3 regions of the Pseudoalteromonas sp. P1-26 genome follow, and region 3 is predicted to be linked to each of the others. Evidence: predicted binding sites of a transcription regulator. Region 3 holds the regulator's gene; each other region holds the start of a gene.
The links. Region 3 encodes sigma-54, which starts transcription at its own class of promoters, with help from an activator protein. Its sites were predicted from a motif close to GTTGGCACGNNNNTNGNNT; they were not measured.
Positions count from the first base shown of each region.

Region 1: flgB (flagellar basal body rod protein FlgB) is a predicted target of sigma-54. The motif match lies at 1,865-1,883, and genes of this name have one in related genera.
Region 2: flgJ (flagellar assembly peptidoglycan hydrolase FlgJ) is a predicted target of sigma-54. The motif match lies at 2,895-2,913, and genes of this name have one in related genera.

Region 1 is NZ_LKDX01000002.1:146,555-157,647, reverse strand. Features, by position in the region: gene flgE (flagellar hook protein FlgE) at 1-237, opposite strand, end outside; gene AN394_RS02080 (flagellar hook assembly protein FlgD) at 289-972, opposite strand; gene flgC (flagellar basal body rod protein FlgC) at 986-1,417, opposite strand; gene flgB (flagellar basal body rod protein FlgB) at 1,420-1,830, opposite strand; gene AN394_RS02065 (protein-glutamate O-methyltransferase CheR) at 1,966-2,796, opposite strand; gene AN394_RS02060 (chemotaxis protein) at 2,818-3,750, opposite strand; gene flgA (flagellar basal body P-ring formation chaperone FlgA) at 3,893-4,597, shown strand; gene flgM (flagellar biosynthesis anti-sigma factor FlgM) at 4,676-4,996, shown strand; gene flgN (flagellar protein FlgN) at 4,989-5,420, shown strand; gene AN394_RS02040 (LPP20 family lipoprotein) at 5,521-5,979, opposite strand; gene AN394_RS02035 (flagellar assembly protein FlgT) at 6,090-7,280, shown strand; gene AN394_RS02030 (LysR substrate-binding domain-containing protein) at 7,263-8,162, opposite strand; gene AN394_RS02025 (glutathione peroxidase) at 8,272-9,000, shown strand; gene nhaD (sodium:proton antiporter NhaD) at 9,233-10,666, shown strand; gene AN394_RS02015 (zinc-binding dehydrogenase) at 10,848-11,093, shown strand, end outside.
Region 2 is NZ_LKDX01000002.1:159,564-170,656, forward strand. Features, by position in the region: gene AN394_RS02090 (flagellar basal body rod protein FlgF) at 1-140, shown strand, start outside; gene flgG (flagellar basal-body rod protein FlgG) at 162-950, shown strand; gene flgH (flagellar basal body L-ring protein FlgH) at 966-1,649, shown strand; gene AN394_RS02105 (flagellar basal body P-ring protein FlgI) at 1,662-2,756, shown strand; gene flgJ (flagellar assembly peptidoglycan hydrolase FlgJ) at 2,951-3,919, shown strand; gene flgK (flagellar hook-associated protein FlgK) at 3,933-5,942, shown strand; gene flgL (flagellar hook-associated protein FlgL) at 5,945-7,177, shown strand; gene AN394_RS02125 (flagellin) at 7,525-8,487, shown strand; gene AN394_RS02130 (flagellin) at 8,917-9,882, shown strand; gene AN394_RS02135 (flagellin) at 10,045-11,007, shown strand; gene AN394_RS02140 (flagellar protein FlaG) at 11,087-11,093, shown strand, end outside.
Region 3 is NZ_LKDX01000003.1:157,502-168,594, reverse strand. Features, by position in the region: gene AN394_RS03480 (YgiQ family radical SAM protein) at 1-1,010, shown strand, start outside; gene mgtE (magnesium transporter) at 1,089-2,447, opposite strand; gene AN394_RS03470 (HPr family phosphocarrier protein) at 2,659-2,931, opposite strand; gene rapZ (RNase adapter RapZ) at 2,945-3,790, opposite strand; gene ptsN (PTS IIA-like nitrogen regulatory protein PtsN) at 3,791-4,243, opposite strand; gene hpf (ribosome hibernation promoting factor) at 4,247-4,534, opposite strand; gene AN394_RS03450 (RNA polymerase factor sigma-54) at 4,562-6,058, opposite strand; gene lptB (LPS export ABC transporter ATP-binding protein) at 6,174-6,899, opposite strand; gene lptA (lipopolysaccharide transport periplasmic protein LptA) at 6,896-7,417, opposite strand; gene lptC (LPS export ABC transporter periplasmic protein LptC) at 7,407-7,961, opposite strand; gene kdsC (3-deoxy-manno-octulosonate-8-phosphatase KdsC) at 7,958-8,509, opposite strand; gene AN394_RS03425 (KpsF/GutQ family sugar-phosphate isomerase) at 8,513-9,484, opposite strand; gene AN394_RS03420 (calcium/sodium antiporter) at 9,488-10,456, opposite strand; gene AN394_RS03415 (ATP-binding cassette domain-containing protein) at 10,705-11,093, shown strand, end outside.

The DNA.
Region 1 (11,093 bases), on a different contig from region 3:
TGAGTTATTTGTGAAAGATAACGAACCTTGGTGGAATTGTTGTGCCACCATTGTTGTTCTTACACCGTCACCATTTTTTGTTTTACCAGAACTAAATACTGATGATGCGTATACATCAGCGAACTCTGCACGAGACTCTTTAAAGCCCGTAGTATTAACGTTAGCAATGTTATTTGCGGTAACGTCTAAATCTTTTTGCGCGGCTGCTAAGCCTGTTAATGCAATATTGAAGCTCATAACTCACCTCTAACCTATCTCTTAGCCTAAGCTAACCCAAACCTTTTTTACTTATGCGATTTCAGCTATATCAGTTAGCCTAACCGCACCCTCTTTTGTATTTACGATAATGCCGCTTGCGCCATTAATATTGACACTTTCAATATTCTTAAAGGTCGCCATTGGCATACTGCTGTAGTCTCCATTTACAAAGCCTTCAGCACTGATGTCATATTCACCTTCAGGTAGCACATTGCCATCATTGTCTTTACCATCCCATTCAAAACGAAGTGCACCCGCTGACTGAGAACCTAATTCAATGGTACGCACTAACTGGCCTGATGAATCCGTTATTCTTAGCGTTAAAGATTCAACAGCGGTTTCTGCAACCACCGACCCTTTAGCTAGATTTTCGCCATCAAAATCAATGGTGTCAGACTCAAGTAACGCTTGCTTACCAACAAGAGTCGAAGCCTGTAACGCAGAATTTGATGTCATTGATGCAGTGAGTGAATCAAACTTCTCGTTTAAGTTTGAAATACCTTCAGCCATGGTAAAGTTCGTCATCTGCGCAATCATTTGATCGTTATCAGCAGGATTACTCGGATCCTGAAACGACAACTGCTGTGTTAACAACGAAAAGAAATCTTCCTGAGAAAGCGTGTTGTTGTCTTCTTCAGTTGTTTGCGTACTACTTTGATTCCAACGCAAACTATCCATATAGGATGATGATGCAGAGCTGATGTCGTTACTCATAACTTATCCTCGGTTACCGTTGTCCTAACAACAGTGTTTTACTTAACATTTGCTTAGCTGCATCAGCAACTTGCACATTTGTTTGGTAAGAGCGAGAGGCAGAAATCATATTTGCCATTTCTTCTACAACATTAACGTTAGGTTTGTAGATATAACCATTTTCATCCGCACTTGGGTGGTTCGGGTTATATTCAATTTGTAGAGGTTTATCACTCTCTACAATGCCTAACACTTTAACGCCAACAGAAGAGCCCTGAGGATTGCTTTGTGATGCTGACGCTTTAGTCAACTCTGCAGCAAAAACAGGGTGGCGCGCTCGATATGTCTGATCTTGACTAGAACTAATCGTATTTGCATTCGAGATATTACTGGCTGTGGTATTTAAGCGAACATTTTGCGCACTCATACCGGTTGCTGAAATATCAAAAACATTATACAAACTCATGATTAAGCTCCTTGACTACCGAGGGCTTTTTTAAGGCCTTTAATTTTACTACTCATAAATTGCAGGCTTGCCTGATACTCTAATGAGTTCTGTACATACAAGTTTCGTTCCACTTGTATATCGACTGAGTTACCATCACCTGTATCTGCTTGATTTGGCGTACGAAACATTTCTGCGCTGCCAACAAAACGACTGCCCCCGGCAATATGTTTAGCATCGGTTCTTACCATGCTATTGCCGCCTTGTTGGTTGCTTTTTGCCGCTTTTAATGCCGAGGCAAAATCGATATCTTTCGCTTTATAGCCCGGCGTATCAGCATTAGCGATATTTGTCGCTAATAACTCAGCGCGTTGTGAACGGATCAACATCGCATGAGGATGAACACCAAATGCTTTATCAAAACTGATAGCCATAACCATCTCCAAAAAATTGACTCTGTAGTGGTTAATGCAAAAGCTAAGCCAAAAATTTAGGAGTAATTTGATTTATATAAGAGACTGAAAAATAGGTAAATTTAGCAACCTAAGGACTAGGTTGCTAAGGAGAGTTTACTTTTTCTGATAGATGATACCTGGGTTACAACGAACCATATCAAAGCTATCACTTAAGCCCGCCATTGATTCTGACGCACCTAAAAACAGGTAACCTTTCGGGTTTAAAGCTTGAGCAAATTGAGAAATGATTTTAGCTTTTACTTCTGGTGAAAAGTAAATCAACACATTACGGCAAAATATGATGTCAAACTTGCCCATTAGGGCATATGAATCGAGTAAGTTTAAATGTCTAAAGCTGACCATTTTACGTATAGGGTCAACTACCTGAGCCATTCCATTACCGCTGTCCTTGAAGAACTTTTGACGACGCTCCATCGACAAGCCACGAGCGAGCGCCAGCGAGTCATACTCAGCATTCTTGCACATATCAAGCATGGTATTAGAGATATCAGTGCCAATAATTTGCGCACCCATCTTTAATACACCTGGGTTTTTAGATTGGAACTCGGCAACAGACATGGCAATTGAGTACGGCTCTTGTCCTGATGAACTTGCCGCTGACCATATTTTTAGTGGCCTACGCACATCTTTAAGTTCAGGAAATAGTTTTGTTTTCAATAACTCAAACGGATATTGGTCACGAAACCAAAGCGTTTCATTGGTTGTCATCGCATCAACGACAGCGGCACGAAGCTGCCTCTCATGAGGGCTTAGTGTTTTACTTACCAACTGTGATAAAGACTCAACATTAAAACGCGCCATAAGCGGCGCAAGGCGGCTTTTAACTAGATAAAGTTTATTATCGCCAAGCACAATGCCACATTGTTGCTCTAAAAAAGAGCGGAATTGATCGTATTCGCTTTGTTGTAAATGCTTATTTTCCAAAGTAATACCACCTATAAATAATTAATCACAATGAACCCACTTCTTCACAGCTGTCGCTAATTCATCTGGGTTAAATTTTGCAATAAAATCATCAGCACCCACTTTTTCGATCATTGCTTGGTTAAACACCCCACTTAAAGAGGTATGCAAGATCACATGCAAAGGTGATAATTTTGGATCTGCCTTAATTTCAGCGGTTAAGGTATAACCGTCCATTTCTGGCATTTCTACATCAGATATTAATAGACCAACACGTTCAGTAATATCATTTTGACAATCGAGCTGAGCAATCTCTCTTAAACGTAAAAGTGCTTCTTTTCCGTTTTTAGCTAGTTCAGTTTGTACACCTAGAGGTTCAAGCGCACGCTTGACTTGGTTTCGAGCTACTGCAGAGTCATCAGCAATAAAGACAATACGCTCACCCAAGTCACGCTGAATCTCACCTTCACCAACTACTTCAGCACTCACTTCAGTGTTAACTGGGCAAATTTCGTTTAATATCTTTTCTACATCGAGAATTTCAACTAATTCGTTTTCAATCTCAGTGACCGCAGTTAGGTAAGAATAACGTCCGGCTCCCGAAGGCGGCGGCATTATTTTTTCCCAGTTCATATTCACGATGCGTTCAACACCACCAACTAAAAACCCTTGCACTGAACGGTTGTACTCAGCAATGATGATAAAACTGTCTTTGATATTTTCAATTGCAGGGCCACCTACAGCCATCGATAAATCAATAACAGAGATAGTTTGACCACGGATATGCGCAACACCGCGAATGTACGCATTTGATTTAGGCATGTTAGTAAGTGGTGGACATTGCAGAACCTCTCTTACTTTAAACACGTTTATACCAAAGCGTTGTCGCCCTCTGAGTTTGAATAATAGTAATTCAAGGCGGTTTTGCCCAACCAACTGAGTACGCTGGTTAACTGAGTCTAAAATGCCTGCCATTTCAATCTCCTAAAGATAAACAATCAGAGCTGGAACAATAATTGCCTTCTTTGTGTTAAAGCTACATAAGGTTACAAAGCGTCTGTTTTTTGACGCAAAATATTTATACCTTGTTTTCAACCATAAGCATAGTCGAAACAATATGAGTTTGTTAAAAAAAAGCCGAAGATACAGTGTTTTTTATTTTCTTACTAGCCTGTTGTTTACAACACAACTACAGGCAGAAGTTTATAATACCGAGCAACTTCAACAAATCGCCATCGATTTTGTTAGCGAGCAGCTCCCTGATCTGGACACCACACCTCAAATTAGTGCTTTACCATTAGATAGTCGCATTCCTGAGAGGTTATGTGAGTCACCAATTAACAAAGAGTTACCAACAGAGCCTCCTTTTAATCGGCAGGTAACTGTACAACTTAAGTGCCAAGATTTAAATAGTTGGACCCAATACGTTCACGTGCGCATTATTGAGCTCGAACCTGTGGTTGTTGTTACCACTAATTTAGCCCGTGGAGAGGTCATTCGCCCTGAACATTTACGCCTCGAAATGAAGCCAAAGCAATTTGTTAGAACGCAATATGTTCAAGATGAGGCTATACTTATTGGCAGTCGCAGTAAGCGCAATTTACGTGACGGCACACCTATTGTTATGAGCCAAGTTTGTATGGTTTGTAAAGGCGATAATGTAACTATCTATGCTTCATTACGCGGGTTAAGAATTAAAACCACCGGAATTGCTCTAGAAGATGGTACGTTAGACGAATTAGTACGTGTAAAAAACAAAAAATCAGGTAAAGTATTAAATGCACGTGTGGATGGGGTCGAGTCTGTACAAGTAAATATTTAATTTTTTATATTTATGCTAAAGTATCCGCTGTGCCCGCCGATATAAAGGCATATGTTGGGTAATGTATAGGTCAAAATTATGGTAAGCAATGTCAATAATGGTCAACAACAGCCTTCTGTGTTGACAAATACCAAGCAAAAAAAGCTTGATTTACAAAAAGATAATGCTAATGCAGCCGCTGCAAAATCGGCCGCACCAAAAGCAAGTGCAGATTCTGTGAGCTTAACTCCTCAAGCTAAACAGCTAAAATCTTTGCAAGAAAAAGCAGAGCAATCATCTGGCTTTGATAGCAATAAAGTGGCTGAGCTGAAAAAAGCAATCAGTGAAGGTAAATACCAAATTGATGCTGAAAAGCTAGCAAAGAACATCGCTGCATTCGAGTTTGATGTCTATGGCTGATCATAATCATTTAATAGCTAGCAAATTAACACAACAAGTTTCGTGCTTGGAGTCTATTGCTGCGCTGTTAGATGATGAGTTGACAGCCATTGCTGCAAAGCGTGGCGACGGATTAAAGAGTATTGCCCAACAAAAAATCTCTTTGCTCCAACAAATTCAAACCATTGATAAAGAAGTGCAAAAGCTTGTTGCGCACAACGAATCGCAAGATGACGAAGTAAGTGCACTTATTAAGCAAGTAAATACTCTCCTAGCAAGCTGCAAAAAGAAAAACGATGTAAACGCTCACGCGGCCCATCAAGCACAGTTGAGTGTTAAGCAACTTAAAGATATTTTAATCGGCGCACCATCATCGATGACCTACGACCAAGGCGGTAGCGTGATTCAAGGCGATAAGAAAATCGTTCACAACTTGAAAGCCTAAATACTATTTCATTAAAAAAGCGCGATAACTAAGTTATCGCGCTTTTTTAATGCTTGCAGAATTTGCTGGGCTTATACAGCAAGCCAATACTAAGTTGCACCTAATAATACGTTACTTTTTTCACTTGGCGCGGTTTTACTTCGCCGATGTATAAATCGTGTACTCGCTTCATATCAAGCTGTAATTCAGTTGCGTAGGTATCCCCTACTGCATAGGTTTTAATAACCTGTGCACCTTTGATCACACCTTGTACTTGGCTTTGTAATTGATCATTATGAGCAATGCTGTTTTGCACTGTAGTGCCTGCGGAAATTCTTTGCCCGTAAACTTGCTCAGCAAGCTCGCGGTAAGCTTCAAGCTTTGAGGCTTTAATCGCAAGTAGAGTACGCTGCGATTCATTGCTACCTGGTTGAGCACTAATTGGCGCATAACCCACGGCTTTTAGCACTGGGTAGCTATCTGGCTCAATGTAAGTGTATTCTACATGTTTATCAAAAATACTACTGCAGCCGGTTAATGCTGCGCAGGCAACCAGCCCACCGAATAGAAGTGCTCGCATAATTTGCTTCCGCTTAAAACTCTTTGGCTACAAATATGCACGTTTAATGCCACTGTGGTACAGTCCTTGCTCATTTAGGTTATTCATTGGTTTTAATGCTAGGTGTCAGCATGAAAAATAAAACAATAGCCAGCTTAAAAGGCCTTGGCTTAGCCTTTACAATTTTGTTTTCTAACAATAGCTTAGCGCAGTGGTTTGAATCTACAGGCCATGCAGTTGTAAAAAATGGCGATACGAGCCAAGCCAAATCTGCCGCCATTAAAGACGCCATAACTCAAGCTTTAGTGTTTTCTGGCGCTCGAGTAAGCTCTGTACAGACACTAGTTGACGGGGTTTTGACGCAAGATCAGCTAAAAATAAGCAGCCATGGTGAAATCCAGAAAATAGAATTGATCAGCGAAGATCGCCATAACGACACCTATGCCATCACGCTTCGCCTCGATATTTTTGCTCAAGCAGAAGAATGCCCTGCAAACCAATACACCAAATTTATTGCCGTGACACAAAGCCAACTCGCCAATCGCGAGCAAGCGCGTATGGGCCAAATTTTTGACGTAAACAAAGCCATTAGTGAACACTTATATGCCAGCTTAAGTAATACGCAAATGGCAGCTAAACCGACAGCCTATTACAATATGCCGTTGCGAGTAGATCATTTTTTCACTCAGCAATACGATTACAGTAATGCGCTACTTGAAGAGATCACTAGCCGCAGTAACTCGCAATATGTATTACTGAGCCGTATTCGTGATTTATCGGTTAACCATAAGATCAATAACGATTATGCATTTTGGCAAGATGATAGTTTCAAGCGTGCATACAAAGTAGATTACGTCTTATTTGATGGCACCACTTACGAAAAGCTCTGGCAAAAAAGCTACCAAACAGAAGGTATTTGGCCGTATAAAAAGACTGAGATCATCGATGTATATAGCGACCGATTTTGGGCAACTGACTATGGCCAAGCTATTAGCGATATAAACCAAACCCTAACCTATGACTTACAAGCAGCCATGGCCTGCTTACCCACCCAAGGTAAAATACTGCATATCGAAAACGACAGACTAATCATCAACTTGGGTAAGGCGCATGGGCTTGAGCAAGGGCAAATTTTAAATATAGCCCATCATAATTACCTAACGGATGCACAGGGTAATAAACTCCCGCACAAAATCACCACACTTAATCAAATAAAAGTGACTCAGCTTTATCAGCAATCAGCGGTTGCCATGAGTATAGATAAGCAACCACTGCCTAACATTCAAATTAACGATATTGTTGAATTAGCTGCTAGTGAGTAAATGAGCTTGTAGGCCTTCATGAGCATTTAGCCAGTTAGCTAATTGCTCAACACCAGCTATATGTGGGTAGTGCTTACGAGTTGCAATGACAACTTGGCGTTGCTGGTTTGGTGTTATAGCTAAATACTTCACTCCTTCACGTGGTGTACATGCAAGCTTAGGAACAAAGGTTACCCCATCATCCATTGCCACCAGCGCGAGTAAGGTTTCAATACTGTTACCTTTATATTGATTCGAGACTTCAACCCCAGCTGAAAAGCAAAATTGCTCAGCTTGCTCCTTAAAGCAATGCCCTTCGTTTAACATTAATAAGTCACATTCATGTAATTGAGCTAAGGCAACTTCAGTATGTTGTGCTAAAGCGTGTTGCTCAGAAACCGCAACTAAAAAGTCTTCTTTATAAAGCGGTGACACATGATAAGGCGCTAAATCGGCAACATCAGCAACAATTGCAATATCAATCTCACCATTATCAAGGGCCACCAGCGTTTGCGCTGTTTGCATTTCTATAAATGAAAACTGGGTTTCACTAAATGCCTGCTTCATAGAAGTTAAGAGTGTTGGCAGTAAATAAGGTGCAATGGTAGGAATAATACCGACATTGATTTTACCCTTTAGTGGGTCATGTGAGCTGGCAGCTATTTCTTTAAGCACTTGGGTTTGATCTAGGATCAGTGTGATCTGCTTAAGAAGTTGTTCACCTTGCACAGTCAACGTGACTTGCTTTGTTGAACGGTCAAAAATAACAACTCCCAGCTCTTGTTCAAGCTTTTTAACTTGCCCGCTTAATGTCGGTTGGCTGACATAGCAAGCATCAGCTGCTTTTCTGAAGTGCTTATATTGTGCAACCGCTTTAACGTATTCAAAGTCTTTTAAATTCATATTACACCACCAATAGCTTTTACCTATCATACTAATACAAACAAACGATTGGAGCTATCATAAATTAAATCGCATAATGGCACTCAACAAATCAAGAGGAATCAAAACAATGTTAAACAATATCGAAGGCCAAAAAGTACCAAACGTTACATTCGCAACACGTGTAGACGAGCAGTGGAAATCAATGACCACTGACGAAATTTTTAAAGGTAAAACAGTTGTGCTATTTGCATTACCAGGTGCATTTACACCAACATGTTCATCAACTCACTTGCCACGTTATAACGAGCTTGCGGCTGTATTTAAACAAAACGGTGTTGATGAAATTGTATGTATTTCTGTAAACGATACCTTCGTAATGAATGCATGGGCACAAAACCAAGAAGCGCAAAATATCACTTTATTGCCAGACGGCAACGGCGAATTTACCGACGGCATGGGTATGCTAGTCGATAAAAACGACTTAGGTTTTGGTAAGCGCAGTTGGCGTTATTCTATGCTGGTAAAAGACGGCGTTATCGAAAAAATGTTTATCGAGCCACAAAAGCCTGGCGACCCGTTTGAAGTATCTGATGCAGATACCATGCTCGAATACATTAACCCAGCACAGGTAAAACCAGAATCAGTGAGTATTATTACCAAGCCTAATTGTCCGTTCTGTACAAAAGCTAAAGCGTTACTAGAGACGAAAGGTTATGTGTACGAAGAAATCGTATTAGGTCAACACGCTTCATTAACTAGTTTAAAAGCGATTTCTGGTCGTGAGACAGTGCCGCAAGTATTCATAGGCGGTGAGCACATTGGTGGCTCTGACGATTTAGAAAAACACTTTGCATAATTTTCAAGTTGGGGCTGCTAATTGCAGCCCTTTATTACTTTAAAACCTCAAACCATTGATTAAGTTATAAATTATATAACTGGTCTGCTCTCGCCATCACCCGTATTTATATTCAAAATACCAACATCTTAGTTACCAATTTGTTACATAAAGCAAAGAATGAATCTAAAATGTCTGCAGCTACATTTACTTAAACCGTAACGAAATTAAGATGATTTAATTGGAATATACAATGAAAAAACTAACACAAGGATTGCTCCTTTCCTTGCTATGTTTCGGTGGCCAAGCTCATGCTGCGTCAACTGGTACTATCGATTTACTCACCCATCCTGTTGGCATTATATGCCTTGTTATTTTTATCTTTGCTTATGTGCTCGTCATACTCGAAGAAAAAATTCACTTACGCAAATCAAAACCCGTATTGGTTGCAGCCGGGATTATTTGGACCCTTATTGCTTGGCAGTACAGTGCACAAAACTTATCTGATCTTAGCACCGACGCATTTCGTCACGCCTTGTTAGAGTTTTCGGAGTTAATGCTATTTTTGCTCGTTGCGATGACCTATATCAACGCCCTAGAAGAGCGTCGTTTATTTGATGGCCTAAGAAGCTGGCTGGTTGCTAGAGGCTTTAGCTACAAGCAATTATTTTGGATAAGCGGTGTACTGGCATTTTGTATTTCACCTGTAGCCGATAACTTAACTACTGCCCTACTTTTATGTGCAGTGGTAATGAAGGTAGCAGCAAATGATAACCGCTTCATTGCTATGTCGTGCGTCAATATTGTAATAGCCGCAAATGCCGGTGGCGCATTCAGCCCGTTTGGTGACATCACGACACTGATGGTTTGGCAAGCCGATGTTGTTGCCTTTACCGAGTTTTTTGTTTTATTCCTACCAGCTTTAGTCAGCTATATTATTCCTGCATTTGTTATGTCTTTATTTATCAATAACCGTCACCCGGATACGGCCGATGAAGATATTGAACTTAAACGCGGTGCGCTTCGCATATTGTGCTTATTCTTACTGACAATACTCACCGCGGTGGTGTTAAAAACCGCCTTTGGTTTACCACCGGTTGTGGGCATGATGATGGGTCTTGGCTATTTACAGTTTTTTGGTTACTTCTTACGCGTGACACTCCCCGGCTCTCTTGCCAGAAAGCGCGCCATGGCAGAGCGTGAAGGTGACAAAGAGCGCTTATCTCGCTTAGGTAACGTTGTTCCTTTTGATGTATTTAGCCGTGTATCGAGAGCCGAGTGGGACACGCTCTTGTTCTTCTATGGCATCGTTATTTGTGTTGGAGGCTTAGGGTTTATCGGCTACTTAGCGCTGCTTTCTGACTTACTTTATAACAACTGGTCTGCTACCGGTGCGAACATTATTCTTGGTTTAATGTCAGCGGTAGTCGATAACATTCCAGTGATGTTTGCAGTGTTACAAATGATGCCTGATATGTCGCACGGTCAATGGCTGCTTATTACGCTAACAGCAGGAATTGGTGGCAGCCTGTTATCAATTGGCTCTGCGGCAGGAGTTGCACTAATGGGTCAAGCGCGAGGGATCTACACATTTAATAGCCACTTAAAATGGTCGCCGGTCATTTTACTAGGTTACTTTGCTGGAGTATTAACTCATTTATACCTCAATACAGCCTACTTCGGCTAAGACTTAATAAAGTAAAAACCCTTATCACTTTGAGGGTTTTTACTTTAAATATTCCACAATGAGCAGTTTATAAACAGGCATGTCGTAATAAGCTGTGTTTTTGTCGTAAAAAGTCAAGATTAAGGCAGGCGCTTTACTTTAGTCTAATAATTCACAAATAAGGTGAATTGAGGACACACATATGAGCCAAATGAATTCTGTTGCCATGCAAAATGGCAAGCTGCATGTAAAACAAATTGATATTCCTACACCTGGACCCGGCCAAGTACTGGTAAAAAGCCTAGCTTGCGGTATTTGCGGTTCTGATATTCATATAACCCGCCACACCAGCGATGTATTCGATATCTATAAAAACCTTGGCATCATGGCTAAAGATGCAGGCGATGACCAAGAAGTGTTATTAGGCCATGAGTACGCGGCAGAAATC
Region 2 (11,093 bases), on a different contig from region 3:
TTGAAATGTCGAACGTAAACCCAGTGCATGAAATGGTCGACATGATCAGCAATCAACGCCAATTTGAATTACAAGTTAAATTAATGAAAACAGCCGAAGAGCTCGACGAGCGTCAAGATCAGCTGTTACGCATTGTTTAAGATGACTGAGAGGGTAGAGTTATGAATCCTGCATTATGGATCAGTAAAACCGGGCTTGACGCCCAGCAAACCGATATTTCGGTGATCTCAAATAATCTCGCGAATGCCAGCACGGTCGGTTACAAAAAAAGCCGCGCCGTATTTGAAGATTTACTATATCAAAACATCAATCAACCAGGTGGCCGTTCGTCGCAAGACACTGAAATGCCATCGGGTTTAATGCTTGGTGCCGGTGCAAAAGTGGTTGCTAACCAAAAGAACTTTTCACAAGGTAACATGCTTACCACAGAAAATTCATTGGACTGGATGATCTCAGGTCCTGGCTTTTTTGAAGTGCAATTACCAGATGGCAACATTGCATACTCACGTAATGGTCAATTCACCACTGACGAAGATGGTCGCATTGTAACTTCTGGTGCGGGTTTTCCATTACAGCCAGAAATGAACGTACCAGACGATGCACAATCAATTACTGTTTCGCAAGACGGTGAAGTGTCGGTACGTATTTCAGGACAAGCAGAGAACGTGGTCATTGGTCAGCTAACAATTAGTGACTTTATTAATCCATCAGGTCTTGAGCCTATGGGGCAAAACTTATACACAGAAACCGCTGTGAGTGGCGCACCTGTGCAAGGGAACCCAGGTATCGATGGTTTAGGTACTGTGGTTCAAGGTTCACTTGAAACGTCTAATGTGAATGTAACAGAAGAGCTTGTTAACTTGATCGAAACGCAACGAATTTATGAAATGAATTCAAAAGTGATTTCAGCGGTTGATGAAATGCTTAGTTACATCAATCAACAGCTTTAATGGGTAGGAGGCAGCATGCGTAACATTATCTTAGTCACATCGGCAGCATTAATGCTGGGTGGTTGTATGACAACGCAAAATCATCATGTGGTTCAGGATGACCCTTACTATGCGCCTATGTATCCGGAGCCAACAACAGAGCCAATGGTACCAACGGGTTCGTTGTTTGATAGTTATTCAGCAGATGACTTGTACTCAGATAAAAAGGCATTGCGCGCGGGTGATATCATCACTGTTAAATTGCAAGAATCAACGCAAGCCACCAAAGCGGCAAAAACCGAAACCGACAAAGAAACGGACGCTAGTTTAGACCCTGTTATTGGGCTTGGCGGTAATCCAGTTAACATTGGCGGTGATAGCATTCAGTTTGGTATTGGTTCTGGGGCATCGTTTAAAGGTGATTCAAAGTCTAACCAATCAAATAGCTTATTTGGTGATATATCTGTCAATGTGATGCGTGTTCTACCGAACGGAAATTTGGTTATTCGCGGTGAAAAATGGCTCACTTTGAATACCGGTGAAGAATTTATTCGCCTTGAAGGTTTAGTTCGTCCTGAAGATGTTCAAGCAGATAACACGGTCACATCAAACCGTATTGCTAATGCGCGAATTCAATACTCAGGTAAAGGGCAAATTCAAGAAACGCAAAGTGCAGGTTGGCTGTCTCGTTTCTTTAGTAGTTCGCTTTTCCCATTTTAGAGGAATAAAGTCATGAATGGGTTTAAATACATCATCGCTCTTTGCTTAATTAGCCTGCAGTTTTCTGCACAGGCTGAGCGAGTCAAAGATGTATCTATGGTTGAGGGCGTGCGCGCAAACCAATTAGTGGGTTATGGTTTGGTTGTCGGTTTGCCTGGCACAGGTGAGCAAAGCCGATTTACCCAACAAAGCTTTAAAGCCATGTTAAATGGCTTTGGTATTACCTTACCTGATAGCTTAAAACCTAAGATTAAAAATGTTGCCGCTGTGGCTGTGCATGCAGAGTTACCGGCATTCAGAAAACCCGGTCAAACCATTGATATTACGGTTTCGTCTATTGGTAGTGCGGGTAGTTTACGTGGCGGTACTTTATTACAAACCTTCCTAAAAGGGGTTGATGGCAATACCTATGCGATTGCACAAGGCAGCTTAGTCGTAGGTGGTCTAGGTGCTGAAGGGGCAGACGGTAGCCGTGTAATTATTAACACACCCACAGTGGGTCGTATTCCAAACGGTGCCATTGTAGAGCGTGCTATTAAGAGCCCGTTTATGCAAGGTGACTACATTACCTTTAATTTAAATCGTCCTGATTTCACAACGGCTAAACGCTTAGAGCAAACGATTAATGATTTAGTGGGTCCTGACAGCGCTCAGGCAATCGATGCAGCTTCAGTACGAGTGTTAGCACCGCGTGATGCTTCTCAACGTGTTGCTTATTTGTCGACACTTGAAAACTTAGAGTTTAAGCCAGCAGACACAGCAGCAAAAATTATTGTGAACTCTCGCACAGGCACAATAGTGATTGGCAAAAACGTGAAGCTACAGCCAGCGGCGATTACACATGGTGGTTTAACGGTCACCATTGCTGAGCAGCAAAATGTGTCACAGCCAAATGCTTTAAGTGATGGTGAAACTACCGTTACCAATCAAAGTATTATTGATGTGAACGAAGATGATTCACGTGCTTTTGTATTTAATCCAGGTGTTAATCTTGATGATCTCGTGCGTGCAATCAATGAAGTTGGGGCCGCACCGGGTGATTTAATGGCAATCCTTGAAGCTTTAAAAGAAGCGGGGGCGATAAACGGGCAACTGGTTATCATTTAAATTAAAACGCGCTTTCGAGCGCGTTTTTTGTTTTAGTATTTCTTAAATCATTTAGCACACAAACATCAGCCAAAATCTTGGCTCTGAAGTTACTCCATTCCTGTATCAGTTATTAGCCATTCATTTATAAAGTTTTTTATTGGCGCAATTTTTGCATTTTAATTTTCATTATTAACTATTGTGTCAAAAAGCTGATGGATACAAATCATCTCGACAAGCAAAACTTTTTTGATTTAGGCAACTTAGACTCATTACGTCAAAATGCCTTAAAAAGTGATGCCTCTAGCGATGCGTCAAAAGAGGCGCTGAAAAAAGCGGCGGCACAATTTGAATCTATCTTCACTCAGATGCTGCTTAAAAGCATGCGCAAAGCAAATGAAGCGTTTGAAGATAAAGACAGCCCATTTAATTCAAGCGGCGTTAAATTTTTTGAAGAGATGCATGACCAACAAATGTCGGTTGAGCTTTCATCAAATGGTTCGCTCGGCCTAGCTGACTTGATTGTTCAGCAGCTCTCGCCAGATGGTAAAGAGTTTACACCAGGTTCTGTACTAAGAACGACGGCTGACTTTGATAGTGATAAACGCGCAAACGGTGTCCTTAATAGCACTACTGAGGCTAAGGCTAAACCACAAGCTGTCGAGGATACATCAGCGAACGAGCAATCAGAAAACCGCTTTGAAGATGCTGAGTCTTTCATTAGCTCTGTTTGGGAGCACGCTAAAAATGCGGCTGAAAAAATTGGCTTAAACCCAGCTGTGATGGTTGCTCAAGCAGCCCTTGAAACGGGCTGGGGTAAACACATCATCAGTAAAGCTGATGGCACAAGTAGTAACAACTTATTCAATATTAAATCGGATAGGAGCTGGCAAGGTGATAAAGCAAGCAAAGTCACGCTTGAGTTTGAACAAGGTGTGCCAGTTAAAAAGCAAGCAAGTTTTCGCTCTTATCAATCGATTAAAGACAGTGTGAACGACTTTGTGGATTTTTTAAATGAAAACCCACGTTATCAAGAAGCACTTAATAATACCGCAGAGCCTGCAGCCTTTTTAGATTCGTTACAAAAAGCAGGCTATGCAACTGATCCAAATTATGCCGATAAAATTAAGCAGGTATTGAAGCGCGTTGAGCTTCAAAGCGTCGCTGCTTCATTGGTACGTTAAGGAGTAGACCCTCATGTCATTTAGCTTATATGACATAGCAAATGCCGGTGTAAGAGCTAACTCTGAGCTTTTACAAACCACCAGTAAAAACATCGCCAACGTTAATACCGAGGGCTATGTGCGTGAGCGTACTGAGTTCACAACCATGATCGATAACCAAGTCGGCCGTGGTGAAACGTATCGCTTACTAAATGAATTTGCACAAAAGCAATTAAATAGAGATACCTCTAATAAAGCGTTTTTTGATCAGTTTGTAACTGAAGCAAGCCGTGTAGATAGCTTGTTTTCAGAAGAGTCAAACAGCTTATCAACGAGCGTAAATTCGTTTTTTAACAATGTACAAGAAAGCTTAAATCAACCGTCATCAACAGTAGCTCGTTCACTGGTCATGACGGATGCACAAAATTTGATTGATCAAATGGACAGGTTATCGAGCATTGTGGTTGACCAAAAAGCAGTAGTAAATGAGCAGCTAGAAATCTTTTCAGATGAAGCAAATAACCTGATCCAAAATATCAGTGATTTAAATACCAAGATTGCTTCGGTTCATGGTACTGATCGTGAGTCAGTATCAAGTGGTTTATATAATGAACGTGATAAAGCAATTCGTGATCTATCTGAGCTGATTGATATTGAAACACTCGATGGTAATAACGGCGAGAAACAAGTGTATTTAGGCTCTGGTCAAGCACTTGTCATGCAAAGTGGCACATTTAACCTGTTTTCATTCAGTGGCGATCCTGATCCGAACTTTAAAGAATTAAAACTTGATATAAACGGTGGCAAAGCCGTGCCGCTTGAAGTTGATGTGAGTAAATTGAAAGGCAAAATTGGTGGCTTACTGGCATTTCGTGACGATATTTTAGTTCCAGCGCAAAACCAACTTGGTCAAATGGGCTTAGCATTAGCCGATGCCTTTAACCAACAAAATAGCTTAGGTATGGACGCTAATGGTGAAATTGGTGGCGATATTTTTGCTATTCCAACGGTAGATGCGTTTGGTTATCAAGCGAATACGGGCACATCAACAATGACGGCAACCCTTGAACCTGGTAAAGGCAGCGAATTGCCAGCAAGTGATTTTATTGTGACCTATACAAGCGCAACCACTGTTGAGATTCAGGCAATTGATAATAAAGGTGAACCCATTGGCACCGCATCTACAGCGAATGTGACTGCCGGTGTGATTGACTCATCAACTATTACGGGTGGTGAAGCGTTTGGTTTACAGCTCAACGTATCAGGTGCTGCAAATACTGGTGACCAATTTATGGTTAAGTTGAACTCTCAGGCTGCAACTAGCTTAGAGCTTGCAACTGAACGTCCTGAAGATTTAGCGTTAGCATCACCTATTCGAACTGCGAACGATATCAATAATACCAGTGATGCAAGTATTTCTGCTGGCACAGTGTCCGATATTGACAACTCAACGGGTATTACCGTGGGTCCCCCACCGAGTTTGGCGAATGGCGATATCACACTCGTGAAAACGGCGAATGCTAACGAGTATCAAATTACAGATGGTAACGGTACATCGACGTTTACCATTACACCACCTGCTGAGAATATTCTTGCTCAAGCAGGGGCGCCTTACGATACCTACGGCTTTGACTTTAATATTGAAGGATCACCTGCAACAGGTGACACCTTCACAGTAGAGTTTAACACAGGTGGTTTTGATGATAACCGTAATGGTTTGCTATTGGCCGATTTACAAAATGGTGAGCTAGTGCGTCAAAATGTTGAAGCAAGTAGTACAGCCGATAATCATAAAACGTTTAATCAAGCCTATTCAGGCATTGTCACTGATATTGGTGTAGTGACTAGTCAAGCCCAAACCAATGGTGCGGCCTTTACAGCATTGGCTGATCAGTCTGAAGCTTGGTATGAATCGCTATCAGGTGTAAACCTTGATGAAGAAGCGGCAAACTTACTGCGCTTTCAACAATCGTATGCAGCATCAGCACAGGTCCTTTCAACAGCACGTACTATTTTTGACACCTTATTAAGTGCGGCGAGGTAATTATGCGTATTTCAAATAACATGATGTATAAGAATAACCTTAACTCTATTCTTAACTCACAGCAAAATGTAAACAAAGCGCAAGAGCAGGTTAATACTCAAAAGCGTGTATTGACTGCTGCTGACGATCCTTCGGCTACGGCTCGCGCACTACTTTATACAGATCGCATTCAGGGTAATGAACAGTTCACAAAAAACATTACAATGCTGAATAGCCGCCTAACAACAGAAGAAAGTGTGCTGCAAAATATTAAAGGTGCGCTTGAGTCTGCTTATACTTTATCTATTCAAGCTGGTAATGGTGCGTATAGTGATATCGACCGTGAAGGTATTGCTGAAGAAGTTAAAGCATTGCAAAGTACGGTACTTGATTTGATGAATGCAAAGACCGAAGACGGTAAATTTATCTTTTCGGGTTACCAAGATAATACTCCGTCTTACACCTTTAATAGTACTTCTGGTCGCTATGAATATGGTGGCGATCAGGGGCAACACAAAATCAAAGTGGCTGAAGGTGTAGAAATCAAATCAAGTGACAATGGTTTTGATACATTCGAAAAAGTAAATGCTCGACTAAATGTGGCATCAAACGACGGCACTGTGTCAGGCGGTATCACAAGCTCAAAAATTTATGTTACTGAGCAAGCTGATTTCGATAAATTCCATCAGGCAAATTACAACGCAGACCCTGCCGCAGCCGCAAATGCCAATACACTAAGCTTTATTACTACCACAGGCACACCTAATACATTTGTTGTGCAGCAAGCTGGTGTAACGATTGACAGCGGTAGTTTTGAAAACGGTAAAATTGAATATCAAGGTATGGAGATTTCTGTTTCACCTGTTGCAAATGGCCAAGTTGATGTTGACCTTGAAGCACCACAAAAAGAGAATGCGTTAAATACTTTGGATGACCTGATAGCAGGACTAACCAATCCTGATTTAACTCAAGAAGAGTTTGATCAAGTTTTAGCTGATGCCATCGTACAACTCGATAATGCCAAAAATCAGGTTTCACTTGTTCAGGCCGGTTTGGGTGGTCGCTTAAATACGGCCAAGAAAATCGAACAATCAAACGGTGACTTAGATACTAGCAATAAAGCTGCAAAAGCTGAGCTTGTTGAGCTTGATATGGCTGAAGCGATTACTGAACTCACCAAACAAGAAACATCACTGCAAGCTGCACAGGCAACATTTGGCCGTTTGGCTAACCTCTCATTATTTGATTACTTATAATTTATGTAGGTTAAGCTTATTTAATAAACTTAACCTACAAAACCTTCCTTAAGCTTCACACTTTAAAAGCGTTTTTAGAGCACTCTTTTTAGTATTTATATCTTTAGTAAAACATCGTGATAGCGGCTTTCAAGGTAACCAGATGCCATGTTTAGTTAAAAAGCTAAAATATTTCTCTTTTAAATACAGTGCATTAAATAAAATTTTAAAAATTGTTTAAAAATTCACTAAAGGATTTTTTGAGCGGACCGATAACTTAATTAACCAAGCAGAGTAACAAACAACAGTTACCGCTTAATTAGAGTAAGTTTGAGAGTAAATGATAAGTTTACTTCGGGAGAAATATCATGGCACTTTATGTAAATACAAATGTTAGTTCATTAAACGCTCAAAGACAATTAATGAATTCTGGTAACTCACTTGACACTTCATTCAAGCGTTTATCATCTGGTTTCCGTATCAACAGCGCTGCTGACGATGCGGCTGGTCTACAAATTTCTGACCGTTTAACATCGCAAATTAACGGTCTTAATCAAGGTAACCGTAACGCGAACGACGGTATCTCTTTAGCGCAAACAGCTGAAGGTGCACTAGACGAAGTAACGTCAATGTTCCAACGTATACGTACCCTTGCGCAACAAGCGTCGAATGGTTCAAACACTGATGAAGATCGTTTGGCACTTCAAGAAGAAATTCGTTCTTTAGCATCAGAAGTAAACCGAGTTGCTGAAGATACTACTTTCGGTGGCCAAAATTTACTTGACGGTTCTTACTCAGCAAGTTTCCAAGTGGGTGCTGATGCTGTTCAAACAATTGGCTTCAGCATGAAGGATGTTGGTGGTACAGCTAATACGCTTTCTGCTAACGGTGGTTTTACTATGTCAGGTATTGCTGGTGTTGCTTCTGGTGTGACAGGTAAAGGTATGTCCACTCTTGCTGCAGGAATTAGTGATGTAGGTACAGGTTTGACTGCTGCAACTGTTGGTTTCTCAGCTTTCGGCGCAACTACAATCAGTGTGTCTTCTCAGGTTAATGCACAACAAATCTTGGCTGGTATGGATGCTATGATTGCGGTAGTTGATAAAAAGCGTGCAGAGCTAGGTGCGGTTCAAAATCGTTTCCAGTCAACGATTCGTAACCAAGCTAATATCTCTGAAAACTTAAGTGCAGCTCAATCTCGTATTAAAGATACAGATTTCGCGACTGAAACAGCTAACCTAACTAAGATGCAAATCTTACAACAAGCTAGCCAAACAATCTTGAGTCAAGCTAACCAACGTCCTCAAGCGGCATTAAGCTTACTAGGTTAATAGTTGGGAATTTGAGTCAAAGTGAAGTCAAAACTTTGACTTAAAGAAAAGCGCCTTTGTCTAATGGGGTATTAACAAAGGCGCTAAGATAGGATTATAAAGCGGAGGCGCTCAAAATCCTGACAGTAGTGTTCTAACATTTGTAAGAACATAAAACATAAAGCACAGATTATGCCATAATTTGTGTTATTAAACCCACTCTTAAACTTATCTCTCTTAAGGCTCCTAAATGGAGCCTTTTTATTCCTTTTTTAATCTTAATTAATAGTTGGCCTATTAATTGCTCTCATTACTTCAAGTTAATTAACTAATCAGCAAAGTGGCAGTATTTTGCCCCAGGCGACTTAGATTTGCCGCTGTAAGGGTCACTTTGTCAAATTCACTTTTTAATAAGTGACTTTACTTTGACAGATAAGAAGAGAGTTTATTATGGCTTTATATGTAAATACTAATGTTAGTGCATTAAATGCACAAAGACAGTTGGATAGAACAGGTACAGATTTAGATACTTCGTTTAAACGTCTATCTTCAGGCCTACGTATTAATAGCGCAGCTGATGATGCTGCCGGTTTACAAATTTCTGACCGTTTACAATCACAAATTCTAGGTTTGAATCAAGGTAACCGAAATGCGAACGATGGTATTTCACTTGCGCAAACAGCTGAAGGGGCATTAGAAGAAATTACTTCAAGTTTTCAGCGAATTAGAACCCTTGCACAACAAGCAGCAAACGGTTCAAATACGGATGAAGACAGACTTGCTCTCCAAGAAGAGATTCGTCAGTTATCTGCTGAAGTAAACCGTATTGCTGCAGATACCACATTTGGTGGCCAAAACTTACTTGATGGGAGTTACTCCGCTAGTTTTCAAATTGGTGCTGATGCCGTTCAGACTATCGGCTTTAGTATGAAAAATGTTGGAAGTACAGCTAACTCACTAACTGCAAATAGTGGTTTCACTATGTCGGGTATAGCTGGTATTGCTTCAGGCGTGAGCGGAAAAGGAATGTCTACATTGGTTGCAGGTATTAGTGATATAGGCACTGGATTAACCGCAGCTACAGCAGGTTTTAGCAATATTACTGCAAGCGGAATAAGTGTATCTTCTCAAGTAAATGCTCAGCAAGTGCTCGCAGCTATGGATTCTATGATTGCTGTAGTAGATAAAAAGCGTGCTGAATTGGGTGCTGTACAAAACCGTTTTCAATCGACTATTCGTAACCAAGCGAATATTTCAGAAAACTTATCGGCTGCTAAATCACGAATTAAAGATGCTGATTTCGCAGCTGAAACGGCTAATTTGACTAAAAACCAAATTTTACAGCAAGCAAGCCAAACAATTTTAGGTCAAGCAAATCAAAGACCTCAAGCGGCATTAAGCTTATTACAAGGTTAAAATTTAAAAAATAGTTAAAAAATTTACAAATAAAGCTAAAGCTTTCGCTTTATCAGACGATAACTGATTTAGAGAACTATCAATCTAGGACTCTATGTCGGTTAAATAGCAGGGTAGGGGTATCCCGCTGTTTAGCTATTAAATGATAAAGCGGAGGCTAACATGGCTATCTATGTAAATACTAATGTGAGTTCTTTGAACGCACAGCGTCAGTTGATGAAATCTGGCAACTCCTTAGACACTTCATTCCAGCGATTATCATCTGGCTTACGCATTAATAGTGCGAAAGACGATGCTGCGGGTATGCAAATCGCTAACCGTTTAACAGGACAAGTTAACGGCCTTAATCAAGGTAACCGAAATGCGAACGATGGTATTTCTCTTGCGCAAACAGCTGAGGGTGCACTAGACGAAGTAACATCAATGTTCCAACGTATTCGTACGCTTGCACAACAAGCGTCGAATGGTTCGAATACTGATGAAGACCGTTTAGCACTTCAAGAAGAAATTCGATCATTAGCTTCAGAAGTTAATCGAGTGGCTGAAGATACAACGTTCGGTGGTCAAAACCTTCTTGATGGAACTTATAATGCCAGTTTCCAAGTTGGTGCTGATGCAGTTCAAACAATTAGCTTTAGCATGAAAAATGTTGGTGGTACAGCAAATTCACTAACTGCTAATGGTGGTTTTACTATGTCAGGCATCGCTCAAGTTGCTTCAGGTGTGACAGGAAAAGGCATGTCAACATTAGCTGCTGGTATTAGTGATGTTGGTACAGGTTTAACCGCAGCAACAGTTGGCTTTTCTGCATTCGGTGCAACAACTATTAGCGTATCTTCACAAGTTAATGCGCAGCAAGTATTAGCTGGTATGGATGCAATGATCGCTGTTGTTGATAAAAAGCGCGCTGAATTAGGTGCGGTTCAAAATCGTTTCCAATCAACAATCCGAAATCAATCAAATATAGCTGAAAACCTAACAGCTGCACGTTCGCGTATTCAAGATACTGACTTTGCAACAGAAACTGCTAACTTGACTAAGATGCAAATCTTACAACAAGCAAGTAGCTCTATCTTAAGTCAAGCAAATCAGCGCCCACAAGTAGCTCTTTCGTTACTAGGGTAGTCTAAGTTTTAAGTCACTGTACAGAGGAAATTTTCAGTACAGTGGCTTATAATTTAACAGATAACAGCTGGAGAGAGAAATGATAG
Region 3 (11,093 bases):
GTGGCTGTTCTTTCTGTTCGATTACAGAGCACGAAGGACGTATTATTCAAAGCCGTTCTGAGCAATCAATTATTGATGAAATTGAGCAAATTCGTGACAGAGTACCGGGCTTCACTGGGGTTATCTCTGACTTAGGTGGACCGACAGCGAATATGTACAAGTTGCGCTGTAAGAGTAAAAAAGCAGAGAGTACATGCCGACGTTTATCATGTGTTTATCCTGATATCTGTAAGCACATGGACACGGATCACACCCCAACTATTGAGCTTTATAAAAAAGCCCGTGATGTAAAAGGTGTAAAGAAAATTTTGATTGCGTCTGGCGTACGTTATGACTTAGCTGTAGAAGACCCTCGCTATGTAAAAGAGTTGGTTACCCATCACGTAGGCGGGTACTTAAAAATTGCCCCTGAGCATACTGAAGATGGTCCATTGTCTAAGATGATGAAGCCGGGCATGGGAGCTTACGATAAGTTTAAAGAGCTATTTGATAAATACTCAAAAGAAGCGGGTAAAAAGCAGTATTTGATCCCGTATTTTATTTCTGCTCACCCAGGAACGAAAGACGAAGACATGGTGAACATGGCGTTGTGGTTAAAGTCTAATGACTTTAAGCTTGATCAAGTGCAAAACTTTTATCCATCGCCGATGGCCAATGCAACCACGATTTATCACACTGAGATGAACTCGCTGCGTAATATTAAGAACAATACTGAGCAAGTGCCTGTTCCAAAAGGCGCACGCCAGCGTCGCTTACACAAAGCGATTTTACGTTACCACGATCCTGCTGGTTGGCCGATGATCCGTGAAGCACTAAGAAAAATGGGCAAAGCGAATCTAATCGGTAAAGGACCGAACTGTTTGGTACCTGAAGAAGGTCGTAACGAGAAAGCTGCTAGAGGAAAGGGCGGTAAAGGCCGTGCGGCACTGACTCGTCACACCGGTTTTAGCCAGTTTAAAAAGGCCAATACCAAACCTCGAGTAGGTAAAAATAAGCAGCGCGCAAAGTAAATAGATATAAATACGGCCCTTTAAGGGCCGTTTTTATTTATACCAATTCGCTTAACTAAGTATTATTGCGAATTGGTATTAGATCAATAACCAAGTTGCAGTGCCTAAAAAGGCAAAGATACCAACAATATCAGTGACGGTTGTCAGCACTACGCTCCCTGCAAGGGCTGGGTCAATTTTCATTTTCTTAAGAATTAATGGAATGCTCGCACCCGCAATACCAGCGGCAACAAGATTCATAAACATTGCAAAGGCCAGCACTGCGCCGAGTTTAAAGTCCCACTGCCATAGGGCAACCACACCAGCAATTAATATCGACCAAATAATGCCATTCAGTGCGCCAATCGCTAACTCCTTAAGTAATAAGAAGCGTTGGTTGGTTTGGTTGATATGACCAACCGCTATACCACGAATAACCAGAGTTAGGGTTTGGCTACCCGCAACACCCCCCATTGAAGGGACGATACCATTGAGTACCGCTAAAATAGGCAAGATTGCTAAGGTGTTTTCGAAAAAGCTTGCCACAATTGCTGCTAACAATGCGGTTAATAAGTTAACCCCAAGCCAAATAGAGCGACGCTGCGAACTTTTTAGCACTGGCGCAAAGGTATCTTCTTCGTCGTCAAGACCAGCGAGGCTTAGCATGCTGTGCTCTGCATCTTCACGGATTACGTCAACGATATCATCAATAGTAATACGACCAAGCAAGTGAGCGTTATCATCCACAACAGGCGCTGAAATCCAGTTGTGACGCTCGAACAGTTGCGCTACATCACTTTCATCCATAGAGATTAGGATTGACTCACAGTCTTCATCCATTAAATCACGAACAATTTTATCTGAAGGACTGGTCAGCAATGTAGTTAATGAAAGCGCGCCTAAAAAGCAGTTATGCTTATCAACTACATATAAGTCATCGGTACCCTCTGGTAGCTCACCTCGTAAGCGTAAATAGCGCAGTACAACATCGAGAGTAACGTCAGGACGAATGGTGACCGTATCGCTGTTCATCAAGGCACCGGCTGAGCGCTCTTGATAAGAAAGTGCTTGAGTTGCTCTCTCTCTATCTTGCGAATCCATGGCACTGACAACGTCTTGATATACGGTATCAGGAAGACTACGTAAAACCTCACCTAAGTCATCGTCGTCCATATCTTCAGTGGCAGCAGCAATGTGCTCAGGCTCCATCTGGGCAATAATGCCAAGACGTACATCTTCAGAGAGTTCTTCTAGAACATCACCACGGACATCTGGATCAACCAGCTGCCAAAGCATACGACGAATTTTATGGGGAGAAGATTCAAGTAAAAGGGCTGTATCACAAGGTGCCGTTTTGGCTAACATACCGCGCACTTGAACAAATTGACCACTATTGAGTGACTTGGTCACTTGTTTGAGTTGTTGTAGTGGGTAATCTTGTTCAAAGGCTTCTGGCATTGGCGTCCTTACAACTGAAAAAAGTTTAAATAGGCTAAGCAAATACAGCATAGTTGCTTTGTAGTGTATTTGCAGAGATATCGTCGCACTGCGATAAATTTATTAAGAGTTTTGTAATTTAGAAAAGCGAGCGATATAAAAGTAGGATATTTAAAGGGAATTTTAAATATCCGAATTAAGTTTACCGTAAACCTTGAAGTCTTAGCAAATGCTATTCTTGCTCGTGGAAGCGTTGTGCAATTAATTCGCCGATTGCCGTTAATGCAGCATCGGCGTCAGGGCCTTCGCACACAACGCGAACTTCTTTACCCTGACTACTTTCAAGTAGCATTAATGCTAACACGCTGTCGCCTTCAGCTTCTTTATCATCTTGATAAAGCGTAATTTTGGCATCAAATTGCAGTGCTAATTGCGCTAAAACAGTAGCAGCACGAGCATGTAAGCCAAGTTTGTTTTGAATTAAAAAGGTATCTTCAGCGTGCATTGTTGGTGCCTAATTAAATGTCTTGTTCGCGGTGGCGAATTTTTACATTAGCATGGCTTTTGGCAAAGCTCTCACCAATTGTTTGCGCTAAGTAAACAGAGCGATGCTGGCCGCCGGTGCAACCAATAGCAATGGTCAGGTAACTGCGGTTATTACGCTCTAAATGTGGCAACCAAGTTTGCACAAAGGTTTGTATTTGCCAAGTGAACTTTTGCACTATGCTGTGGCTAGCTAGGTAATCTTTTACTGGTTGATCAAGGCCAGTTAGTGGCTTTAAATCAGGTTCCCAGTGTGGGTTAGGTAAAAAGCGTGCATCAAAAACGTAGTCAGCTTCTTTTGGAATACCATGCTTAAAGCCAAACGACATAAAAGTAATAATTAGCTTTTTATCTTTTTTACCTAAAATCTTTTCGCGAATTGATTCTGCTAACTGATGAACACTCAGATCAGTGGTATCAATCATAAAGTCAGCGCGAGTGATCAACACATCAAGCAGGATTTTTTCTTGTTTAATGGCCAGATCAAGCGGCAAAGAATCAATAGATAGTGGATGCAAGCGGCGTGTTTCTGAAAAGCGTTTGATCAGAGTTTGGTCATCACTGTCTAAATAGAATAGTGTTGGGTTTGCGAAACCTGGCAGGTACTCAAGAATATCATTAAATTCTTGCTGCTCTTTCGGTAAGTTACGTACGTCGATACTGACCGCTATTTTATCGTAGTTATCAGACACACTACGTACGAGCGAAGGCAGTAAATTAACCGGAATATTATCAACGCAATAATAGCCTAAGTCTTCAAGTACTCGTAAAGCGACCGATTTACCTGAGCCTGAGCGACCGCTGATAATTATTAATTCCATTTATGCCTCTGCTGATATGACCTGAAACAGTTGCTGATCGGTAGTAGCACTACGCAGCTGTTTACAAAATTCTTTATCTTTAAGTCTATCAGCAATTGTTGATAAGGTCTTTAGGTGAAGCTGACAGTCACCATCTGGTACGATGAGTGCCACAAAAATATCAACTGGACGATTATCAATTGCATCAAAATTAATAGGGGATTCACTCACTATCACAAATGCATGAGGCTCATCTGCGCCGCTCATTCGGCCATGTGGAATAGCAATACCTCGGCCAATGCCGGTGCTACCTAGTTTTTCTCGGTTGAGTAAAGCATCTAGGATATCTTGTTGCGATAAATGAGGAAGCTGCTGGTGGGCCAGTTCGCTGATATATTCAAGAATTCTTTTTTTGCTATTAAAAAGGACCGCAGCTTTGCTGCAGTCCTGGTTAGTAAGTGAACTTAGTTTCATAATTTAATGTCGAGCTAATTTCTCTTTGTGTTTAATGACTTGGCGATCAAGTTTATCGATCAGTGAGTCAATGGCTGCGTACATATCTTGATGTTCTGTAGAAGCGAATAATTCGCCTCCGTTTACATGTAAAGTTGCTTCTGCTTTTTGGCTTAATTTTTCTACATCTAGAATGACATGAACATTATTAATATGGTCAAAATGCCTTTCTAGTTTTGCAAACTTGGTGTTTACATAGTCTCTTAATGAATCTGTGATTTCTACATGACGACCAGTTAAATTTAGTTGCATAAGCATTTTTCCTTCTATGTAAAACGTCTAAATCAGACTCTTACGCTGATTAGACGGAGGTATTGCTAGAGACTCACGATATTTTGCAATTGTACGTCTAGCTACTTTAATTCCTTGCTCAGCCAATATATCTGCAATTTTGCTATCACTCAATGGTTTAGCTGAGTTTTCTGCAGCGACTAACTTCTTGATTAAAGCGCGTATTGCTGTAGAAGAACACTCACCACCATTTTCGGTGCTGACATGGCTTGAGAAGAAATATTTCAACTCAAAAATACCCCGTGGGGTATGCATATATTTTTGCGTTGTTACCCGTGAAATCGTCGATTCATGCATTTCGACCATTTCAGCAACATCATTTAGCACCATCGGCTTCATTGCCTCAGGGCCATGCTCAAAGAAAGCTTGTTGTTGTTGAACGATACAGTTGGTCACCTTTAATAGCGTATCGTTACGGCTTTCTAAGCTCTTAATAAACCACTTTGCTTCTTGTAAGTGAGAGCGAATAAATTGGCTGTCGCTACTTGATTTAACAGAGCGAGACATAGCTGCATATTGGCTGTTCACTCTAATCTTTGGCATACAATCTGGGTTTAACTCGACTACCCAGCGGCCTTTCACTTTTTTCACTGATACATCAGGTATAACGTACTCAGATTCTTCGCGTACTATGCTATCCGCAGGCTTAGGATTTAAGCTGTGGATGAGCGTCATCACTTCTTTAAGCTCGTTTTCTTTAAGCTTAGTCTTTTTCATCAAAGTTCGATAGTCGCGACTCGCTAATAATTCGATATGCTCAGATAAAACCATTTTAGTTTCAGCTAAATATGGCGTATCGGCATCGAATTGGCGTAGCTGAATGCACAGACATTCTTGTAAACTGCGCGCGCCAATACCCACAGGATCAAATAACTGAATTCTTTTTAAGACCGCTTCGACTTCATCAAGTTCGATTTCTTCTTCATCGTTATTTTGATTAAAGCTTTCGACGATATCTTCACAGCTTACCGTTAAAATACCTGAATCATCGATAGCTTCTACAATTGCGACAGCAATCGCTTCATCAGTAGGGCTAAATGGCGTGAGCTGTAATTGCCACATTAGGTATTCGTGAAGAGTTTCGGTTGATGCACCTTGATAGATAGACTCATCTTCAGGCATTGGCCCTGATGATGTTGAAGGGGCGGCACTCATGTACTCATCCCAAGTAACATCCATGGCTAAGTCATCGCTTACGGTGTCTTTATTGAGAGCATCACTACTTTCTTGCTCGTACTCGCTAGGTGCTTCTTCGGCAGACGCGCTGACTTGCACATCGTCAGACTCCGCTTTTTGCTCATTCTTGCCGGTGCTTTCTTCATTGTAATCCGCTTCTTCCACTTCAAGTAGGGGATTACTATCAAGCGCTTCTTGAATTTCTTGCTGGAGATCCAATGTACTGAGCTGCAACAAACGAATAGCTTGTTGCAGTTGTGGAGTCATTGTAAGTTGCTGGCCCATGCGCAGCTGTAATGATTGCCTCATGTATCCCTAACAATCCTTTTAAAGTTATCGATAACTGTGCAAACACAGTTAAGTCATTATCGATTTATTGTCATTGTTATTAGTCTAGCAGATGCTCTAGTCGCTGGCGTAATGGTTACAGCCTGAATTGCTCGCCTAGATATACATCGCGTACAGTTTGGTCTGCTAATACGTGCTCAGGTGTGCCTGATGCAATTAGCTCCCCATGAGAAACAATGTAGGCTTTTTCACAAACATCAAGGGTTTCTCGAACATTATGGTCAGTAATTAGTACACCGATACCACGATTTTTTAGGTGCTCAATAATTTTCTTTATATCTAACACTGAAATCGGATCAACACCAGCAAAAGGCTCATCTAAAAGAATAAATTTAGGATTAGCGGCTAATGCACGGGCAATTTCAACGCGGCGGCGTTCACCACCTGACAGCGCCATACCTTGGCTATCGCGAATGTGTTGGATGCTGAATTCATCGAGTAAGCTATTTAGTGTTTCTTCGCGACCTGCTTTGTTTAGATCTTTGCGGGTTTCTAAAATAGCCATCAAGTTTTGGTAAACCGTTAACTTTCGAAAAATTGACGATTCTTGTGGCAGATAGCCGATACCTAAGCGGGCACGATTGTGCATTGGCAAAAGGGTAATATCGTTATCATCAATGCTGATTTTACCTTTGTCGCTTGGAACTAGGCCTACAATCATATAGAAGGTGGTGGTTTTACCCGCACCATTTGGGCCAAGCAAGCCAACAATGCTGCCCGCTTCAACTTCAAGACCGACATTTTTAACCACTTGGCGGCCTTTATAGCTCTTAGCTAAAAGCTCTGCTTTTAATGTACTCATGGTTGGCCTTTATTGTCTTTTTTATTTTCAACAGGCACTAAAATAGTGTGTACACGATCTGTTGAGTTTTCGTCTTTTTCAGCACTGATCAGCTGCTGTGCCATATCATAGGTAATGCTTTTTGCTGTCACTTTTTGACCAGCTTGAGTAACTTCAGCTTCACCATTTAAGGTTAAGAAGCGTTTTGCAACATCATAACGAACTTCTTCGGCGCTGGCGCTCATCACGGTGCCATCAGTTTGCTTTTCTTCGAAGTAAGCAGGCTTACCTGTGGCAATAATTAACTCTACTGTACCCTCGGTGTCACCGCCGTGTGCTTCAAGGCGTTCAGCGGTAATACGACGATTACCATGCACGATCTCTACGTTACCTTCAAATATGCCAACGCCATCTTTTAGTTTACCTACTTGGCGATCTGAGCTAATGCTAATTTGAGCGCCTGTTTGCTCGGCAGCTGCGCCCGAAAAGGCAATCAATAAGCTTGGGATCAGGAGTAATTTCTTCAGTTTATTGGTCATAGTATATGGTTCGTGTATGGTTAGTTAACTCAACAATTTCGGTTTTTAAATCGGCTTTTAAGCCTTTACCGGTAATCTTTAAATTCGGTCCTGTTAGTGTCACAGGTTGCTTAGAAAACATGGTCATTTTATCAATATCGACATTAATGTTTTCTGCTTTTATATCTTCAATCATGCCGTTGTGGGTTAAGTTTTTAGCAACTACATCCCCTTCAAAAATCAGCTGATCGTTTTCATACAATGTGGCTTCTTTGGCTTTTACTTGCCAAACATGCTGGTCGCCATAAATAGTAAAAATAGGTTGCTCAAAAAAGGTAAACCCTAATTGTTGATACAACTCCATTTTAGCAGCAGCCACTTTATGACTAATTTTGCCTTGCTCATCATACGCTGTTTGCTTTAACGCCACAGCAGTGTAATCAGGTGTTGCGATGATCTCGTCTTCACTAGTTATTGTGTCTGTTGATTGGTTAAAGTACGGGTACCATAACCACACCATGCAACAAACAAAAACAATACTCAGTAAAATACGGGCTATATTCATGCGCTGGTTCCATCGCTAGTTAACGGCTTACCGTTTTCTAACATGAGTAAATCAGTTAATTCACGCACAGCTCCAAAGCCACCTGGTAATAATGTGGTGTAATGAGCCAGCTTTTTAATCAGTGGGTGTGCGTCGTTTACAGCAACAGCAAACCCTACTTTTTCCATTACTGGTAAGTCTGGACCATCATCACCAATATAGGCAATTTGTTCATCAGTCAGCCCCAGTTTATCTTTTAACTCTTGATAAGCAATCAGCTTATCTTCTTGTCCCTGATAAATGTGCTGAACTGTTAGGCTAGTCATTCGCTGCTGAACTATTTGTGAATGGCGGCCAGTAATCACAGCCACTTCAAAGCCACTATTAATGAGCGCTTTAATACCAAAGCCATCTTTAGTATTAAATGCTTTAAGCTCTTCGCCATCATTACCTAAATAAATTCGGCCATCAGAAAAAACACCATCTATATCACAGATTAGCAATTTTACTTTTTGTGCGCGCTGACTCACATCAGGGCTAAGAGGCTGGTATAGCTCGGCGAATGTCATTGCTTAAAGAACTCCTGCTTTTAATAGGTCTTGCATATTAAGGGCACCAATTGGCGTATTACTTTGATCTACCACAATTAAACCATTGATACGTTTACGTTCCATAATATTTAAAGCTTCAGCTGCAAGCATATCAGGGCGAGCAGTTGTACATGAACGAGTCATCACTTGGCTAATTGCCGTGTTATGGATATCGGTGCGCTGTTCTAAAATACGGCGTAAGTCACCATCAGTGAATAATCCGACTAACTTTTCATCTGCACCAATCACCGCGGTCATACCAAGGCCCTTGGCTGACATTTCGATTAGTGCGTCTTTAATGCTTTGGGTTTCGCGAACGATTGGCGTGGCGTCGCCTGCGTGCATCACATCATCTAATATAAGCAATAAACGTTTACCTAAGCTGCCACCCGGGTGCGAAAGCGCAAAATCATCGGCTGTGAAACCACGGGTTTCAAGTAACGCAACCGCTATTGCATCACCCATAACCAAGGTCGCTGTGGTACTTGCAGTTGGCGCAAGGCCTAATGGACATGCCTCTTGGCTTACTTTAATGCACACATGTACATCAGACAGTTTTGCCATGGTTGAGTCTGGGTTGCCTGTTAGTGAAATCATTTTTGCGCCAATGCGCTTGATAACAGGAATAATGCTAAGTACTTCGCTGGTTTCGCCTGAGTTCGAAATACACATCACCACATCATCACGGGTGATCATGCCTAAATCACCGTGGCTTGCTTCGCCAGGATGAACAAAAAATGCCGGTGTGCCAGTACTTGCAAGGGTCGCCGCAATTTTATTACCAACGTGGCCAGACTTGCCCATACCAATCACAATAATACGACCTGTACATTGGAACATTAATTGGCAAGCGTTATCGAAATCTTGATTTATATATTGCTCAATTTCTTGTAAAGCTTGTGCTTCAATTTCGAGTACGCGCTTACCCTGCGCGATAAAGCTAGGTTGTGTCATTAATTATCCTACTTGGCTGAAAATATAGCCCTGATATGCAATAAATGCGATTAACAAGAAGCAACCTTCTACTCTATTGATACGACGAGCACCTTTAAAGTTCAATGACATGGCAATCAATACAATCGTTGCTGCAATCATGATAAGTGCATCGCGGTTTGCCGCAGAAGGGTCAATAATTGATGGGTTGATAATACCCGCAAGTGGTAATACGGCGAGTAAATTGAAAATGTTTGAGCCAACGATATTCCCGAGCGCTAAATCGTCTTCGTTCTTTAATACCCCAGCAATACAGGCCGCCAGCTCTGGTAGGCTGGTACCAATAGCAATTATGGTTAAACCTATTACAAGGTCTGATAGACCAAAATATTTCGCAATATCAACGGCTGATTCAACTAAAAAGTGTGAACTAATTGGTAATAAAATCATGCCGATGACTAACCAAAATACGGCAGATTTGGTACTGACATCATTCGGAACATCTTCACATGCTTCGCTGACAAATGGGTCATCTTGGTTTTTAGCACGCAGAGAAACAATAACTAAACCACCAATAAACACAGCAAAAGCAATCATCAAGGCAATGCCTTCAGCGAACGAAAAATAGTTATCTGAGAACACATACCAAGCGGCTACTGAGATTAACAGTACCAGCGGCATTTCGCGTTTAAGTGTCATTGAAGATACTGAAAGAGGGCGTAGTAAAGCTGTGACACCAAGTACAAGTAAGATGTTAGTAATGTTAGAACCGACCGCATTACCTACCGCAGTATCTGTTTTATCAGCAAGTGCTGCCGACGCAGATACCATCATTTCAGGGGCTGATGAGCCCATAGCAACAACGGTTAAACCAATGATTAGGGTGGGGATCCCCATATTTTTTGCGAGTGCAGCCGCCCCATAAACAAACCGATCGGCACTCCAAACGAGTGCAGCAAAACCAATAATTAAAATGACAAAAGAAGTCACCATTGTGATACGCCAACATTACTTATACAGATGACTGCAAATAGTAACAAAAGCGAACCTGAAAGTATAAGTAAAAGAATGGGCTGGCGAGCATAAAGCGTGCTTAGCAAGGAAACTAAATTTCAGGTTTCGTTAAGCTCTTTGCAGCTAGCTTTAGAATTTATTGATAGAAAATATTACAAAATTTTACGATTTGTTTTTTCCATCTTGACTAAAAAACCCTTAAAATGGCAAAACTAGTGAAAAACGTTATGGAGAGCGACTTGTCGCAATCAATAGTAGAAATCAAGGATGTAACCTTTTCACGGGGCGATAGAATCATATATAAAAATATGAGTTTTAACATTCCGAAAGGCAAGATTACCGCTATCATGGGACCAAGCGGCATTGGTAAAACCACCATGTTGCGCTTAATTGGCGGTCAGCTTAAACCTGATTCTGGTGACATTTTATTTGAAGGCAACAGCATTCCTGGCATGACTCGCAAGGAACTTTATGCTGCCCGCACCAAAATGAGTATGCTGTTTCAAAGTGGCGCTTTATTTACCGATATGTCAGTGTTTGACAATATCGCCTTTCCTTTGCGCGAACATACTCAACTCAGCGAAGATTTAATCCGTCTTGTCGTTTTAATGAAATT